2 linked regions of the Paracoccus pantotrophus genome follow. The protein of the gene in region 1 interacts with the protein of each later gene in a pairwise test. Links are inferred from orthologs where the notes say so. Each region holds a gene or a part of one and is shown on either strand. Other genes may lie near its edges. The genes, in order: ESD82_RS00355 and dnaA.

Region 1 (11,084 bases):
ATTCGCCGGCCTGATCGAATATCTCAGCTTCTGGCGCTGAGGCGCCCGGCGCGGCGATTCGCCGCTCTGCAGCATCGGCCCTCGCGGCAGGCGGCCCGCCCCGCCGGCGCCAGACATCCGCGCCGCCGGCCGGACGCCGCGGCAGCGACCATATGTCGCAACAATGCCCCGGCATGGCCCTTTCGGCCCGGTTTCCGCCCCTTCCGCTCGCAGGCATTTGCATTTCCCCGGCGATGCGGGCTATTTGCAGCGCGAACATCATCAGCGGCGGAGGAAACCTATGGCTGTCAAGGTAGCGATCAACGGCTTTGGCCGGATCGGTCGGAACGTGCTGCGCGCGATCATCGAATCGGGGCGCAATGATATCGAGGTCGTGGCGATCAACGACCTGGGCCCGGTCGAAACCAATGCGCATCTGCTGCGCTACGACTCGGTCCATGGCCGCTTCCCCGCCGAGGTCAAGGTCTCGGGCGATTCGATCGACGTCGGCCGCGGCCCGATCAAGGTCACCGCGATCCGCAACCCGGCCGAACTGCCCTGGGGCGACATCGACGTCATCATGGAATGCACCGGCATCTTCGCCTCCAAGGAAAAGGTGCAGCCGCACCTGTCGACCGGCGCCAAGCGGGTGCTGATCTCGGCCCCCGGCGACAATGCCGACAAGACCATCGTCTTCGGGGTGAACCACGACACGCTGACCAAGGACGACATCGTCGTCTCGAACGCCAGCTGCACCACCAACTGCCTGTCGCCGGTGGCCAAGGTGCTGAATGACAGCATCGGCATCGCCCGCGGCTTCATGACCACGATCCACAGCTATACCGGCGACCAGCCGACGCTGGACACCATGCACAAGGATCTCTACCGCGCCCGCGCCGCGGCGCTGTCGATGATCCCGACCTCGACCGGCGCGGCCAAGGCCGTGGGCCTGGTGCTGCCCGAACTCAAGGGCCGCCTGGACGGCGTGGCGATCCGCGTGCCGACGCCCAACGTTTCGGTCGTGGACCTGGTCTTCGAAGCCGCCCGCGACACCTCGGTCGAGGAAATCAACCAGGCCATCCGCGCCGCCGCCGACGGCCCGCTGAAAGGCATCCTGGGCTATACCGACGAGCCGCTGGTCTCCTCGGACTTCAACCACGACAGCCACAGCTCGGTCTTCCACATGGACCAGACCAAGGTGATGGAGGGCAAGCTGTGCCGCATCCTGACCTGGTATGACAACGAATGGGGCTTCTCGAACCGCATGTCCGACACCGCGGTCGCCATGGGCAAGCTGATCTGAACCCGCATCTGAACCCGCAAGGGCTCGATCCGAAAACCGAAACGCGCCCTCGCCGGGGCGCGTTCTTCCTTTCCGGCGGGCCGGCCTGGCCGGTCGCCCGTCAGTCCTTGCCCGAAAGGCGCCGCACATTGGCGCGGGTGCGCTTGCGATAGGGCCGCAGCGCCGCCGCCATCACCCGGTCAGCCCGCTCGCCCCGCCCGGCGGCGCGCAGCGCGGCATGCAGCGCCTCGGAGGCGGCATCGGCCTTCTCGACCACCATGCGCTGCGGCTCGGCCGCGTCCTGGCGCAACAGCCCCATCATCCCCGCCGTCCGCAGGGCGATGACCATCTGCGATTCCCAGGCCATGCGCGCCATCTGCTGCCACAGCAGCAGCGGCGCCTGCATCGCCGCATAATTCATCTTGCCGAAACCCATCACGAATTCCCTTTAAGCGAACAACAGGCGGGCAAGGCTGCGCCCATGGCGACGAAATGCCAAGAGCCCCGGTGGACGGGATCTTTGCCCTATGGCCTTGCTGCCGCACCCGGTATAGAGGGAAAATCATGACCAAATCCGTGACGCTCCGACGCCCCGACGACTGGCACCTGCATCTGCGCGATGGCGCCATGCTGCAGGCAGTGGCTTCATTTTCCGGCCATTTCGGCCGGGCGATCATCATGCCGAACCTGGTGCCGCCGGTGGTGACCGGGGCGCAGGCCGCGGCCTATCGCGACCGCATCCGCGCCGCCCTGGCCCCGGAAATGACGTTGCGTCCCTTGATGACGCTCTACCTGACCGAAACCAGCGATCCGGCCGATGTGCTGGCCGCCCATGCGCAGGGAATCATCTCGGCGGTCAAGCTCTACCCGGCCGGGGCGACCACCAATTCGGCCTCGGGCGTGCGCGATTTCGACAAGGTGCGCGGCGTGCTCGAGGCCATGGCCCAGGCCGGCATCCCGCTCTGCGTCCATGGCGAGGTCACCGATCCGGCGGTGGACATCTTCGACCGCGAGGCCGTGTTCATCGACCGCGTCCTGGACCCGATCCGCCGCGCCACCCCCGGCCTGCGGGTGGTGATGGAACATGTCACCACCTCGGACGGGGTGGATTACGTCGCGGCGAACGAGGATATCGGCGCCACCATCACCACGCATCACCTGGTCATCAACCGCAACCACATCCTGGCGGGCGGCATCCGGCCGCATTACTACTGCCTGCCGGTCGCCAAGCGCGAAACCCACCGGCTGGCGCTGCGCCGCGCCGCGACCTCGGGGGACGCGCGTTTCTTCCTGGGCACCGATTCGGCGCCGCACCCGGACCGCGCCAAGGAATCGGCCTGCGGCTGCGCCGGCTGCTTCACCGCGCCGAACACCATGTCGATCCTCGCGCAGGTCTTCGAGGAGGAGGATGCGCTCGACCGGCTGGAAGGCTTCGCCTCGCTCCACGGCGCCGGCTTCTACGGCATGGCGCCGAACCAGGACCGCATCCGCCTGGTGAAGCGCGACACGCCTGCCGCATATCCGACCCATATCCCGGCCGGCGACGAGACCGTCACCGTCTTCGACCCCGGCTTCCCGCTCTACTGGCACCTCGAGGATCCCGCATGACCCTGCCCTTTCCCCCGCGCGAGGAAATCGCCCGGCTGACCGCCCGCATGCTGCTGGAGATCAAGGCGGTGCATTTCAACGCCGCCGAGCCCTATACCTATGCCTCGGGGCTGAAGGGGCCGACCTATATCGACTGCCGCAAGCTGATCAGCTTTCCGCGCATCCGCGCGACGCTGATGGATTTCCTGGCGGCGACGGTGCTGCGCGAGGCGGGCTTCGCCGCCTTCGACAACGTCGCCGGCGGCGAGACGGCGGGCATCCCCTTCGCCGCCTGGGTGGCCGAGCGGCTGGAACTGCCGATGACCTATGTGCGCAAGAAGCCCAAGGGCTACGGCCGCAACGCCCGCATCGAGGGCGCCATGACCGAGGGCCAGCGCGTGCTGCTGGTCGAGGATCTGACCACCGACGGCGGCTCGAAGCTGAGCTTCGTCGACGCGATCCGCGAGACCGGCGCCACCTGCGGCCATACGGCGGTCATCTTCTATTACGGCATCTTCCCGGAAACCACGCAGCGCCTGGCCGACCATGGCGTCCGGCTGCACCATCTCTGCACCTGGTGGGACGTGCTGGCCGAGGCCAAGGCGCAGGGCTTCTACGACCAGGCAACGCTCGCCGAGGTCGAAAGCTTCCTGACCGATCCCCGCGCCTGGCAGGCCGCGCATCCCTGATCCGGCGCCAGACGCGCAACCACGGCGCCTCTCGGCACGGCCGCATGGGTATTTGATGAACGAAGAAGACGGGCGCGGCGCTCCATTCTTCTCTGTTGCCCAAATACCCATGCCGCCCTGGCCACCGGCGCGAGGGGCGGCATTCCGTCCACAGCTTATCCACAGCATATCCCGATGGACCGCGGGGCGCATAAGGTGGATAACGGCTCCCAGCCGAGTCGAAGGTCGGAGACCATGGGATGAGCGAGTTGCGCGCCGTCGAAATCAGGAAGCCCGGCGAGATCGCCGAGGCCGCCGCCGCCCAGGCGGTGCCCTTCTCGATCGAGGCCGAGCAGCAATTGCTGGGCGCGCTGCTGACCAATAACGAGGTCTACGACCACGTCTCGCGCATCATCCAGGCCGGGCATTTCTACGACCCGGTCCACCGCCGCATCTACGAGATCTGCGCCGAGCGCATCGCCAGGAACGCCCTGGCGAGCCCGGTCACGATCAAGGCCTTCATGGAGCATGACGCCGGCCTGAAGGAACTGGGCGGCCCGGCCTATCTGGCGCGGCTGGCCGGGGCGGCGATCTCGTCCCATGCCGCGCGCGATTATGCGCAGATGATCCGCGAATTCGCCCTGCGCCGCGAGCTGATCGGGCTGGGGCAGGACATCGCCGCGCGTGCCGCCACCGTCACGGTCAGCGATTCCGCCGAGGAGCAGATCAAGGAGGCCGAGCAGGTTCTCTACAAGCTGGGCGAGCAGGGCGTGGCCGAGCGCGGCTTCCAGAGCTTCCTGGCCGCCGTCACCGGGGCGCTGAACGCCGCCAATGCCGCCTTCAGCCGCGGCGGCGGGCTGTCGGGCATCTCGACCGGGCTGGTCGACCTGGACGGCAAGATGGGCGGGCTGAACCGCTCGGACCTGATCATCCTGGCCGGGCGGCCCTCGATGGGCAAGACCTCGCTGGCCACCAACATCGCCTTCAACGTCGCCAAGGCGCATCGCCTGGGCGAGCTGCCCGACGGCACGCATGGCACGGTGGCGGGCGGCGTCGTCGGCTTCTTCAGCCTCGAGATGTCGGCCGAGCAGCTGGCCGCGCGCATCCTCTCGGAGGCCGCCGAGGTGCCCAGCGAGGCGATCCGCCGCGGCGACATGACCGAGGACGAGTTCCGCCGCTTCGTCAAGGCCGCCCACGACCTGCAGAACTGCCCGCTTTACATCGACGACACGCCCGCCCTGCCGATCAACCAGCTGGCGGCGCGGGCCCGCAAGCTCAAGCGCACCATGGGGCTGGACCTGCTGATCGTGGACTATCTGCAGCTGCTGCGCGCCGCCTCGGCCAAGGACAGCCGCGTGAACGAAGTCAGCGAGATCACCCAGGGCCTCAAGGCCGTCGCCAAGGAGCTGGACATCCCGGTCATCGCGCTCTCGCAGCTGTCGCGCCAGGTCGAGAGCCGCGAGGACAAGCGCCCGCAGCTGTCCGACCTGCGCGAATCCGGCTCGATCGAGCAGGATGCCGACATCGTCATGTTCGTCTTCCGCGAGGAATATTACCGCGAGCGCGAAAAGCCCGCCGACCACGACCTCGACAAGATGGCCACCTGGCAGCAGGTCATGGAATCCTGCCACGGCAAGGCCGAGGTCATCATCGGCAAGCAGCGCCACGGCCCGATCGGCACGGTCGAGCTGTCCTTCGAGGGCCGCTTCACCCGCTTCGGCAACCTGGAAAAGCATCGCAGCTGGGATCGCGCTGAATGAACCTGCCGGTGCCCTTCGTCACCATCGGCCTGCTGATCCTGTCGAACCTGTTCATGACCGTCGCCTGGTACGGGCATCTGAAATTCAAGGCCGCGCCGCTTCTGCTGGTGATCCTGGTCAGCTGGGGCATCGCCTTCTTCGAATATGTGCTGCAGGTGCCGGCGAACCGCAGCGGCTACGGCCATTTCAACGCCGCGCAGCTCAAGACCATCCAGGAGGTGATCAGCCTGTCGGTCTTCGTGCTGTTCTCCTGGGCCTGGCTGGGCGAGCGGCTGACCTGGAACGTGGCGGCGGGCTTTGCCTGCATCTGCCTGGGCGCCTTCCTGATCTTCCACGATTTCGGCAGTTCTGCGCATTGACGCGAAACAGAGCCCTGTAAACAGGCGATTGCCTTTGCCCGCCGACCGGGCAAAGGTGCGGGCATGAGCAGCGCGACCCCCTCCCTTCCCCGCCGGCCAAGCATTCTGACCCTGGTTTCGATCTCGGCCGCCGGGGCGCTTTCCATGAACATCTTCCTGCCCTCGCTGCCGGCCATGGCGCGGGATTTCGGCGTGGAATACGGCTTCATGCAGCTTTCCGTCTCGGCCTTCCTGGGGGTCAGCGCGGTGCTGCAACTGCTTTGCGGCCCGATCAGCGACCGCTATGGCCGCCGGCCGGTGGTGCTGGGCTCGTTTGCGATCTTCCTGCTGGCGACCGTGGGGGCGCTGCTGGCCAGGGATGCCGCCTGGTTCATGGTCTTCCGCCTGATCCAGGCCGTCGCCACCACCGGCTTCGTCATCAGCCGCGCCGTGGTGCGCGACATCGTGCCGGCCGAGCAGGCGGCCAGCATGATCGGCTATGTCACCATGGGCATGTCGCTGGTGCCGATGATCGCGCCGACGCTGGGGGGCGTGCTGGACGAGACCCTGGGCTGGCGCGCCAGCTTCGTCGCCATGGGCCTGACCGGGCTGGCGGTCATGGCGCTTTGCGCCTTCGACCTGCCCGAGACGGCGCGCGGTGGCGGCGTGCCGCTGCGCCGGCAGGTCGCGACCTATCCGGTTCTGGCCCGCTCGCAGCGGTTCTGGGGCTATGCGCTGGCGGCGACGCTCAGCGCCGGGTCGTTCTATGCCTATCTGGGCGGCGCGCCCTTCGTCGGCCAGGTGGTGCTGCACCTGTCGCCGGCCGAGGTCGGCTATTGGTTCGCCGGCCCCTCGATCGGCTATGCGCTGGGGAATTACCTTTCGGCGCGGTTCTCGACCCGCATCGGCATGAACCGGATGATCCTGTCGGGGGCGCTGATCTGCTCGGTCTTCCTGGCGCTGGCGCTGGCGGTGGACCTGATGGGCGGGCTGACGCCGCTGGTCTTCTTCGGCGCGGTCGGGCTGATGGGGCTGGGCAACGGCATGGTGCTGCCCAATGCCAATGCCGGGATGATGAGCGTGCGCCCCGAACTCGCCGGCACCGCCAGCGGGCTGGGCGGCGCCATGGCGGTGGCGGGCGGCGCCGGGCTGGCGGCGCTGGCCGGCGCGCTCTTGCACGACGAATCGGGGGCGGCGCCGCTTCTGGTCATCATGGCCGGGTCGGCCCTGGCCTCGATCGGCTTCATCCTCTGGGTCATGATCCGCGAAAGGCAGGTCATCGCCGGCCGCTAGATCCCCCTTGCGGCAACGCCTTTGCAAAGCGTATGGCTGCTTTGCAAAGAGGACTCGCATGGCCACACAAAAGATCTATGCCGGCGTCGCCCTGCGCGAGACGCGGGCCCGCGCCGGCCTGACCCAGCGCGCCTTTGCCGACCGGCTGGGCGTGTCGCTGCCCTATCTGTCGCAAATGGAGAACAACCATCGCCCGGTCTCGGCCGGGGTGCTGCTGAAGCTGGCCTCCGAGTTCTCGGTGGACCTGGGTGCCATGGCGGTCGGCGATGCCGAGCGCATGGTGATGGACATGGCCGAGGCGCTGGCCGATCCGCTGTTCGACAGCGCGCCGCCCCGCGCCGACCTGCGGCTGGCCGCGACCAATGCGCCGGCGCTGGCGCGCGCCTTCCTGGACCTTTATCGCGCCCATCGCGAGGGGCAGGAACGGCTGGCCGCGCTGGACGAGGCGCTGGGGGCCGGGGCGCAGAACGCCACCCCCTCGCCCTGGGAGGAGGTGCGCGACTTCTTCCACTATTGCGACAACTATATCGACGCGGTGGACCACGCCGCCGAGCATTTCGCCCGCATCCGCCCCGAGTTGCGCCCGCTGGACCGCGCCATCGCCGCCCTGGCCGAGCGCGGCATCGAGGTGGTGATGGCCGAGCTGGGCAGCGGCCCGGTCTATCTGCGCGACGGCAAGCGCATCACCCTGAACGCCGCCGCCGAGCCCGCCACGCAAGCCTTCCAGCTCTTGCACCTGCTGGCACTGGAGACGCGCGGCGACCTCCTGGAGGCGACGCTGGAACTGGCGCGGTTCCGCAGCGCCTCGGCCCGCGACATCGCCCGGCTGGGGCTGGCGAATTACTTCGCCGGCGCGGCGATGATGCCCTATGCCCGCTTCCTGGCCACCGCGCGGGCCGAACGGCACGATCTGGAGCGGCTGGCGCATCTGTTCCACGCCTCTCTGGAGCAGGTGGCGCATCGGCTCTCGACCCTGCAGCGCGGCGGCGACCGCGGCGTGCCGTTCTTTTTCGTCCGCGTCGACCAGGCCGGCACCATCACCAAGCGCCATTCCGCCACGCGCATGCAATTCGCCCGCTTCGGCGGCGCCTGTCCCTTGTGGAACGTGCACCAGGCCTTCGAGACCCCCGGCCGCTTCCTGCGCCAGCTGGCCGAGACCCCGGACGGCAAGCGTTACCTGCTGCTGGCGCGGGACGTGTCCAAGCCCGCCGGCGCCTTCGGCGCGCCGGTGCGCCGCTTTGCCATCGGCCTGGGCTGCGAAATCAGCCATGCCCGCGACGTGGTCTATGCCGACGGGCTGGACATCGGCAATCCGCAGCTGTTCGAGCCGATCGGCGTGTCCTGCCGGATCTGCCCGCGGCCGAACTGCCACCAGCGTTCGGTGCCGCCGGTGGACCGCCATATCCGCATCCCGGCGGATCGCCCCGGCCCGCTGCCCTATGAGATCGCCTGAAACCGCCGCAAACGCCGCCGCAAGCCGCGCGGTTCCGCCGCCCCGGGGGCGAATCCCGCGCGCCATCGCCCGATCTGCCCCTGGGCCGGACCGGCCTGCCTAATTCATGGGCAGAAATCCTGGCCGGCCGCCGCAAGCCCCCGCCGCCACGCGGGATGCGGATCGAACCGACCAGTGCATCAAATTATCTTCAAACTTTCACATATTGATTGGACTGGTTCAGTCTTGCAATCCACGGTTGTATCAAAAGGGGCCTTTGCTCCGGCACAGATCCACCCGCCTGGCGGGGGCGATCGGCATCAATCCGCCCAAGCGGCACATAAACCCTCCGCCCCTGTTGCGCTTTGATCACAGGTCGGATTTATCCGTGCGCAGCCATGACCGCCTTTGCCCGGCAGGTCGGCCGAAACAACATGGACCTGGGACATTGCGGATCACCCACAGCCTGAATTCGGTGCTTGAGCGCTGGCTGCCAGAACAGCGCCTATTCCTGAAGTCGGACAAGACCACCCGCTTTCTGCGGCTGCGTCCGGCCACGCAGCTTCTTGCCCTGGGCGGCCTCGCGCTGGTCTTCGGCTGGACGATCATCGCCAGCTCGATCCTGGTCATCGACGCGATCGGCGCCGGCTCGGTGCGCCAGCAGGCCCGGCTGACGCAAGGCGCGCTGGAAGCGCGGCTGACCGATCTGTCCGCCGAACGCGACCGCCGCGCCGCCGAGGCGGTGGCGGCGCAGAACCGCTTCGCCGTGGCGCTGGACCAGGTCTCGCACATGCAGTCTCTGCTTTTGGAAACCGAGGCGCAGCGCCGCGAGCTGGAAACCGGCCTGGGCGCGGTGCAGGCCGAGCTGCACGGCGCGGTCAAGGCCCGCCAGCAGGCCGAGGCGCTGGCCGCGCCCGAAGGCGCTGCCGGCCCCGCCCGCACCGCCGAATTGCAGGCCGCGCTGGACATCCTGGCGGGCGAGTTGAAACAGGCCGCCGGCCAGCGCATCGAGGCGGTGCAGCAGGCCGAGGACGCCCGCCGCCTGGCCGAGGCCGTCACGCTGGAGCGCGACCAGATCATCGCCCGCAACGACGCCATCCTGTCGCAGCTGGAAGACGCCGTGACCGTCTCGGTCAAGCCGCTGGACGACATGTTCCGCAGCGTCGGCATGAACCCGGACGAGATCCTGCGCACCGTGCGCCGCGGCTATGTCGGCCAGGGCGGCCCGCTGAACCCGGTCGGCTATTCCTCCAGCGGCAATGCCGAGATCAGCCAGGGCGAGGCCAAGGCCAGCGAGATCCTGATCACCCTGGACCAGATGAACAGCTATCGCATCGCGGTCGAGAAGATGCCGCTGGCCATGCCAGTGAAATCGGCCTTCCGCTATACCTCGCCCTTCGGCCGCCGCTGGGGCCGCGCGCATGAGGGCATCGACATGGCCGCCCCGGTCGGCACGCCGATCTATGCCACGGCCGAGGGCACGGTGATCTTCGCCGGCTGGCAACGCGGCTATGGCAACCTGATCAAGATCCGGCACGAGCTGGGCACCGAAACCCGCTATGGCCACCTGTCCAAGATTCGCGTGAAGGTGGGCCAAAAGGTATCGCGCGGCAGCCAGATCGGTGATATGGGCAATACCGGCAGATCGACCGGCCCGCATCTTCACTATGAAGTCCGCGTGAACGGCCGTGCCGTGAATCCCATGAGCTTCATCAAGGCAGCCCAAAATGTTTTCTAAGACCCGTGTTACCGAACCCGGCCCCCGCACCCAGCCGACCCCCGAGCCCGAATCGGCGCGCAGCCTTGACACGAGTTACGACCTTCCGCCGGCCGCGGCCCCGCGGGCACGCACCGCGCCTTCGGTGCTGTCCTCCGACCTGACCGTCACCGGCAATATCCGGACCGAGGGCGACATCCAGGTCGAGGGCACGATCGAGGGCGACATCCGCGCCCACCAGCTGATCGTCGGCGAAAGCGCCACCATCCGCGGCGAGATCGTCGCCGAGGAAGTGGTGGTGAACGGCCGCATCGTCGGCCGCCTGCGCGGCCTCAAGGTCCGCCTGACCGCCACCGCGCGGGTCGAGGGCGACATCATCCACAAGACCATCGCCATCGAATCCGGCGCCCATTTCGAAGGCTCGGTCCAGCGCCAGGAAGACCCGCTGGCCAATGGCGTGACCCCGAAACTGGCGCCGCCGCCGGCCCGCGCGGCCAATGACGACGCCGAGTGATCCTGGGGATCCCGGCGTCACCGCAATGATCGGCGGCCCTCGGGCCGCCGTTTTTCATGGTTCGGGCTCGGGGTCCGGCATCAGCAGCCGATACATGTGCCAGCTGGCATGGCCCAGCACCGGCAGGGCGACGAACAGCCCCAGAAACAGCGGCACGATGCCCAGAAACAGCAGCGCGGCGATGACCACGGCCCAGGACAGCATCACCGGCAGGTTCGCCCCCACCGCCTGGAAGCTGGCGATGATGGCCGAGATCAGGTCCACCTCGCGGTCCAGGATCAGCGGCAGCCCGACCACGGTGATCGAGAACAGCACCGCGGCAAAGCCCGCCCCGATCGCCGTGCCCGCCGCCAGCATGACCAGCCCGCGGCCCTGCAGCAGCACCTCGGGCGAGGAGGTGATGTTGGTCAGCGCCGAGACGCCCATGAACAGCGCGAAGGTGGTATGGGCGACAAAGACCCAGAACATGAACATCAGCAGGATGACCATGGCCATGGACGGCACCTGCCGGTCC
Region 2 (4,489 bases), 1.4 Mb from region 1 along the record:
GTGCCGTCGATCACCTTCGAGGTCAGCGTGATGGTGGGCGTGGCGAAGCGCACCTTGGTCTCGCTGACCGAGACGGCGATCTCGGCCTCGTCGTCGTCCAGCAGCTTGCGCAGCTCGGCCACGGTCTTGCGCGGCACGATCACCCCCGGCATGTCCTCGGCGCCCATGGGCAGCGGCGCGTCGATCCGGGCCAGCCGGTGGCCGTCGGTCGCGACGCAGCGCAGGCTGGGCCCGTCCTCGGCCTGCGCGACATGCATGTAGACGCCGTTCAGGTAATAGCGGGTCTCCTCGTTCGAGATGGCGAATTTCGACTTGTCGAACAGCCGGCGCAGAACCGCCGCGGGGGCCGAGAAATTCGCGCTGTATTCCGACGAGGACATGACCGGGAAATCCTCGCGCGGCAGCGTCGCCAGGCTGAAGTTCGACCGTCCCGCCTGCACCGAAAGCCGTCCCGAGGCGGCATCCAGGCTAAGCTGCACCAGCGCGCCGTCCGGCAGCTTGCGGGCGATGTCGTTGAGCATCCCGGCCGAGACGGTGGTGGCGCCGGGCCGCTCGACCTGCGCCGCGGCGCGGTCCACGATCTCGGTATCCAGGTCGGTGGCGCGGAAGCTGACGCCTTCGGGCGTGGCTTCGATCAGCACATTGGCCAGGATCGGAATGGTGTTGCGGCGTTCGACGACGGACTGGGCCTGGGAAACGGCCTTCACCAGATCGGCACGTTCGATCGAAAATTTCATGGTCAACCCTTATGTCGTTCTGGCCTCTCCCGCACCCGGCGACGCGGGGCGCCAATGTGGCACAATCCCGCGCAAGGTCAAGCGGATGCGTTCACGCCTCCAGCAGGCGGCGCAGCAGGTCGATATCCTCGGCCAGGCTGCGGTCGGCGCTGCGCAGCTCCTCGATCTTCTTCACGCCATGCATGATGGTGGTATGGTCGCGCCCGCCGAAGCGGCGCCCGATCTCGGGCAGGCTGCGCGAGGTCATCTGCTTGGACAGGTACATGGCGATCTGCCGCGGCCGGGCAACGGTGCGCACCCGCTTGGGCCCGATCATGTCGGCCAGGCGGATGTTGTAATGCTCGGCAACCTTGCGCTGGATCTCCTCGATCGAGACCTTGCGGTCGTTGGCGCGCAGAATGTCGGCCAGGCATTCCTGGGTCATGTCCAGCGTGATCTCGCGCCCCATCAGGCTGGCAAAGGCGAAAAGCCGCTGCAGCGCGCCCTCCAGTACCCGGACGTTCGAGGTGATGCGATGGGCCAGGAATTCCAGCACGCCCGGCGCGATCTGCAAGCCGGGATACTGGGCGCGGAAACTGTCGGTCTTGCTTTGCAGGATGCCCAGGCGCAGCTCGTAATCGGTCGGGTGCAGATCCACGACCAGGCCGCATTGCAGGCGCGACTTGATGCGCTCCTCCATGTCCTTGATCTCGCCCGGCGCGCGGTCGGCCGAGATGACGATCTGCTTGCCCTGGTCCACCAGGGTGTTGAAGGTGTGGAAGAATTCCTCCTGCGTGGAATCCTTGCCGGCGATGAACTGCACGTCGTCGACCATCAGCACCGAAACGGTGCGGAACAGTTCCTTGAAATCCATCACCGTGCGGTCGCGCAGCGCCTGGACAAAGCGATACATGAACTGCTCGGCCGACAGGTAAAGCACCCGCGCCTCGGGCTGGCGGATCTGGATCTCGCGGGCGATGGCATGCATCAGGTGGGTCTTGCCCAGGCCGACGCCGCCGTAAAGGAAAAGCGGGTTGAAGGTGACGGGACCGCCCTCGGCCACGCGGCGGGCGGCGGCATGGGCCAGCTCGTTGGGCTTGCCGACGACGAAGTTCTCGAAGGTGAAGCGGCTGTCGAGCGGCGCGGCCAGCTCCTCCTCGCCGGCGGGACGGGGGGCGGGGCACTTGACGGCGGGGGCCGCAACCTGGCGGGCGGTCTGGCTGCGGGTCTCGAAGCTCAGGCGCTGCACGGGGCCGCCCATGCGGTCCAGAACCTTCAGGATGTCGTCGCTGTAATGGCGCGAGACCCAGTCGGACAGGAAACGGGTCGGGCAGGCGATGGTGGCGGTGCCGTCCTCGACGCCGGTCAGGCGCAGGGGCTCGATCCAGGTCGAGAAACTGTCGGCTCCGACGATCTTCTGAAGTTCTTCACGCGCCTGCCCCCAAAGTCTGTCCATCTCGCCCAGTTCCGTCTCTTGTCCCCACATGCCGCCGGCATTTTCCGGCGTGAGGCGATTCGGACGTCACGGCCTGAACGCAATACGTTTCGGCAACAAGAAGACCCCGCCGCCAAGGCGACGCATGGGCCATCTTGCGGCCGAAACTTGCAGACACGCGGCACAGGCCGGTGGCAGCCGGCTTGCGCTTCATCGGTAGCGGATCTTGTCCGATCCTGCTGCCACCCTGCCTGTCGGCGGCACGGCCGACGGTTCAGGGCATGTCCCCCAGGCGCGACGGTGAATCGCAGGGAACAAGCTAGCAAGAACCCCGCCCGGCCAGCAACCGATCTTCGCGCTTGACAGTCACTTTGCCTGATCGAATCTCGCAACGTGACGGCAAGATGACGCCCTTGCGGAAATTGCTGTAAAACCGGGAAAAAACCACGGTTTCCTTATGCGGAAGGGCGCGCCTGGATAGAGCGCGCCCCTGGCGTATTCCACCGATAGTTGCGAAAATGCCGCAGCGGCTCAGGCGGTGCCCAGGGCCTTAACGCGGGCCGCGAGGCGCGACATCTTGCGCGCGGCGGTATTCTTGTGGATGACGCCCTTGGTCACGCCGCGCATCAGTTCGGGCTGGGCGTTCTTCAGCGCCTCGCGGGCGATTTCGGCATTGCCGCCGGCGATGGCTTCCTCGACCTTGCGCAGGAAGGTGCGGATGCGCGAGCGGCGGGCCTTGTTGACGGCGGTGCGGCGCTCGATCTGGCGGGCGCGTTTCTTCGACTGGGGCGTATTGGCCATGGGTGCGGTCCTATCTGTTCTTCATGTCTCGGTCGCGCAAAGCCCATGGCGCCGTCCGCGAAAACGGACGGTCATGATTCTTGCCTTAAGCGGGCCCACGCGCATGTAGCCCGGCCCTATACAGCGGACCGGCCTTGATGCCAAGCGCCAAATCAGCGGTCGCGGAACTGCGGCTCGCGCTTTTCCAAAAAGGCGGCCATGCCCTCCTTCTGGTCCTCGGTCGCGAACAGCGCCTGGAAGCTGCGGCGCTCGAACAGGATGCCCTCGCGCAGCGTGGTCTCATAGGCGCGGTTCACCGCCTCCTTGGCGGCCATGACGGCGATCTGGCCCTTCTCGGCGATCTTGCGGGCCGCGGCCAGCGCCTCGGGGATCAGCTTCGCGGCCGGCACGACGCGGCTGACCAGCCCGGAACGCTCGGCCTCGGCCGCATCCATGAACCGGCCGGTCAAATGCATCTCCATCGCCTTGGACTTGCCGACGAAACGGGTCAGCCGCTGGGTGCCGCCGATGCCGGCGATGACGCCCAGGTTGATCTCCGGCTGGCCGAACTTGGCATTGTCTGCGCAGAGGATGAAGTCGCAGGCCATGGCCAGTTCGCACCCGCCCCCCAGCGCATAGCCCGACACGGCGGCGATGATCGGCTTGCGCGTGGCGGTGATGCGGTCGATCTCGGCGCCGAACAGGTCGTCGGTATAGACGTCGACAAAGCTCTTGCCGGCCATTTCCTTGATGTCGGCCCCGGCGGCAAAGGCTTTCTCGCTGCCGGTCAGGACGATGCAGCGCACCTTCTCGTTCCGGTCTGCCTCGGCCAGCGCATCGCCCAACTCGCCCAGAAGCTGCGCGTTCAGGGCATTCAGCGCCTCGGGCCGGTTCAGCCGGATCAGCGCCACATAATCGTCGATCTCGACGGTGAGGGTCTGGTAAGCCATCGACTCTTCGCCTTTCGCAAGCAAGTTGACCGCGACTCGTAACAAAAGCGCGAGGCCAAGGCCAGCGCCGCTTCTTTCTTGCCCAAATATCCCCGCCGGAGGCAGCGGCCGAAGGCCGCTTCACTGCTGGCAGAGCGGGCAGAAAAAGCTCGACCGGCCCGATTGCACGATGCGCTGCACCACGCCGGCGCAGCCCGGTGCCGGGCAGGGGGCGCCCTCGCGGCCATAGACGCGGAAGGCGTGCTGGAAATAGCCCAGCTCGCCCGTCGCCTGCCGGTGGTCGCGCAAGGATGACCCCCCGGCGGCGATCGCCTCCTCCAGCACGGCGCGGATATGGCCGACCAGCGCCGCCGTCTCGGGTGCCGAGACCGTCCCGGCCAGGCGGCGCGGGTCGATGCCGGCGCGATAGAGCGCCTCGGAGACGTAGATATTGCCCAGCCCGGCCACGATCCGCTGATCGAGCAGCGCCGCCTTGATGGGCATGCGCCGCCCGGCCAGGGCGGCCGCCAGCGCCTCGGGGGTAAAGGCGTCCGACAGCGGCTCGGGCCCCAGATGCGCCAGCAGCGGATGGGTCGCGCCCGGCGCCACCAGGTCGACCATGCCGAATC

Evidence for each region.
Region 2: the proteins of ESD82_RS00355 (region 1) and dnaA interact in binary tests that used the Escherichia coli proteins (3 or more experiments, as listed by UniProt). The link is inferred for Paracoccus pantotrophus from one-to-one orthologs.

What each region holds. Positions count from the first base shown.
Region 1 is NZ_CP044423.1:63,526-74,609, reverse strand. Bases 3,198-6,026 are described here. They hold ESD82_RS00355 (replicative DNA helicase), read left to right. Parts: upstream 3,198-3,776; coding sequence 3,777-5,276; downstream 5,277-6,026. Other genes in these bases: ESD82_RS00345 (multidrug effflux MFS transporter), read left to right, coding at 5,699-6,026; ESD82_RS00350 (DMT family protein), read left to right, coding at 5,273-5,635; ESD82_RS00360 (orotate phosphoribosyltransferase), read left to right, coding at 3,198-3,537. Also shown: ESD82_RS21660 (hypothetical protein), read left to right, coding at 1-40; gap (type I glyceraldehyde-3-phosphate dehydrogenase), read left to right, coding at 281-1,282; ESD82_RS00370 (hypothetical protein), read right to left, coding at 1,383-1,697; pyrC (dihydroorotase), read left to right, coding at 1,826-2,869; more of ESD82_RS00360, read left to right, coding at 2,866-3,197; more of ESD82_RS00345, read left to right, coding at 6,027-6,907; ESD82_RS00340 (helix-turn-helix domain-containing protein), read left to right, coding at 6,966-8,360; ESD82_RS00335 (M23 family metallopeptidase), read left to right, coding at 8,788-10,077; ESD82_RS00330 (bactofilin family protein), read left to right, coding at 10,067-10,570; ESD82_RS00325 (DUF2189 domain-containing protein), read right to left, coding at 10,625-11,084. UniProt on the Escherichia coli protein: The main replicative DNA helicase, it participates in initiation and elongation during chromosome replication. Travels ahead of the DNA replisome, separating dsDNA into templates for DNA synthesis.
Region 2 is NZ_CP044423.1:1,421,173-1,425,661, reverse strand. What follows is about bases 1-2,867. They hold dnaA (chromosomal replication initiator protein DnaA), read right to left. Parts: upstream 2,173-2,867; coding sequence 829-2,172; downstream 1-828. Other genes in these bases: rpsT (30S ribosomal protein S20), read right to left, coding at 2,683-2,867; dnaN (DNA polymerase III subunit beta), read right to left, coding at 1-737. Outside these bases: more of rpsT, read right to left, coding at 2,868-2,952; ESD82_RS06865 (enoyl-CoA hydratase), read right to left, coding at 3,105-3,881; mutM (bifunctional DNA-formamidopyrimidine glycosylase/DNA-(apurinic or apyrimidinic site) lyase), read right to left, coding at 4,002-4,489. UniProt on the Escherichia coli protein: Plays an essential in the initiation and regulation of chromosomal replication. Binds in an ATP-dependent fashion to the origin of replication (oriC) to initiate formation of the DNA replication initiation complex once per cell cycle.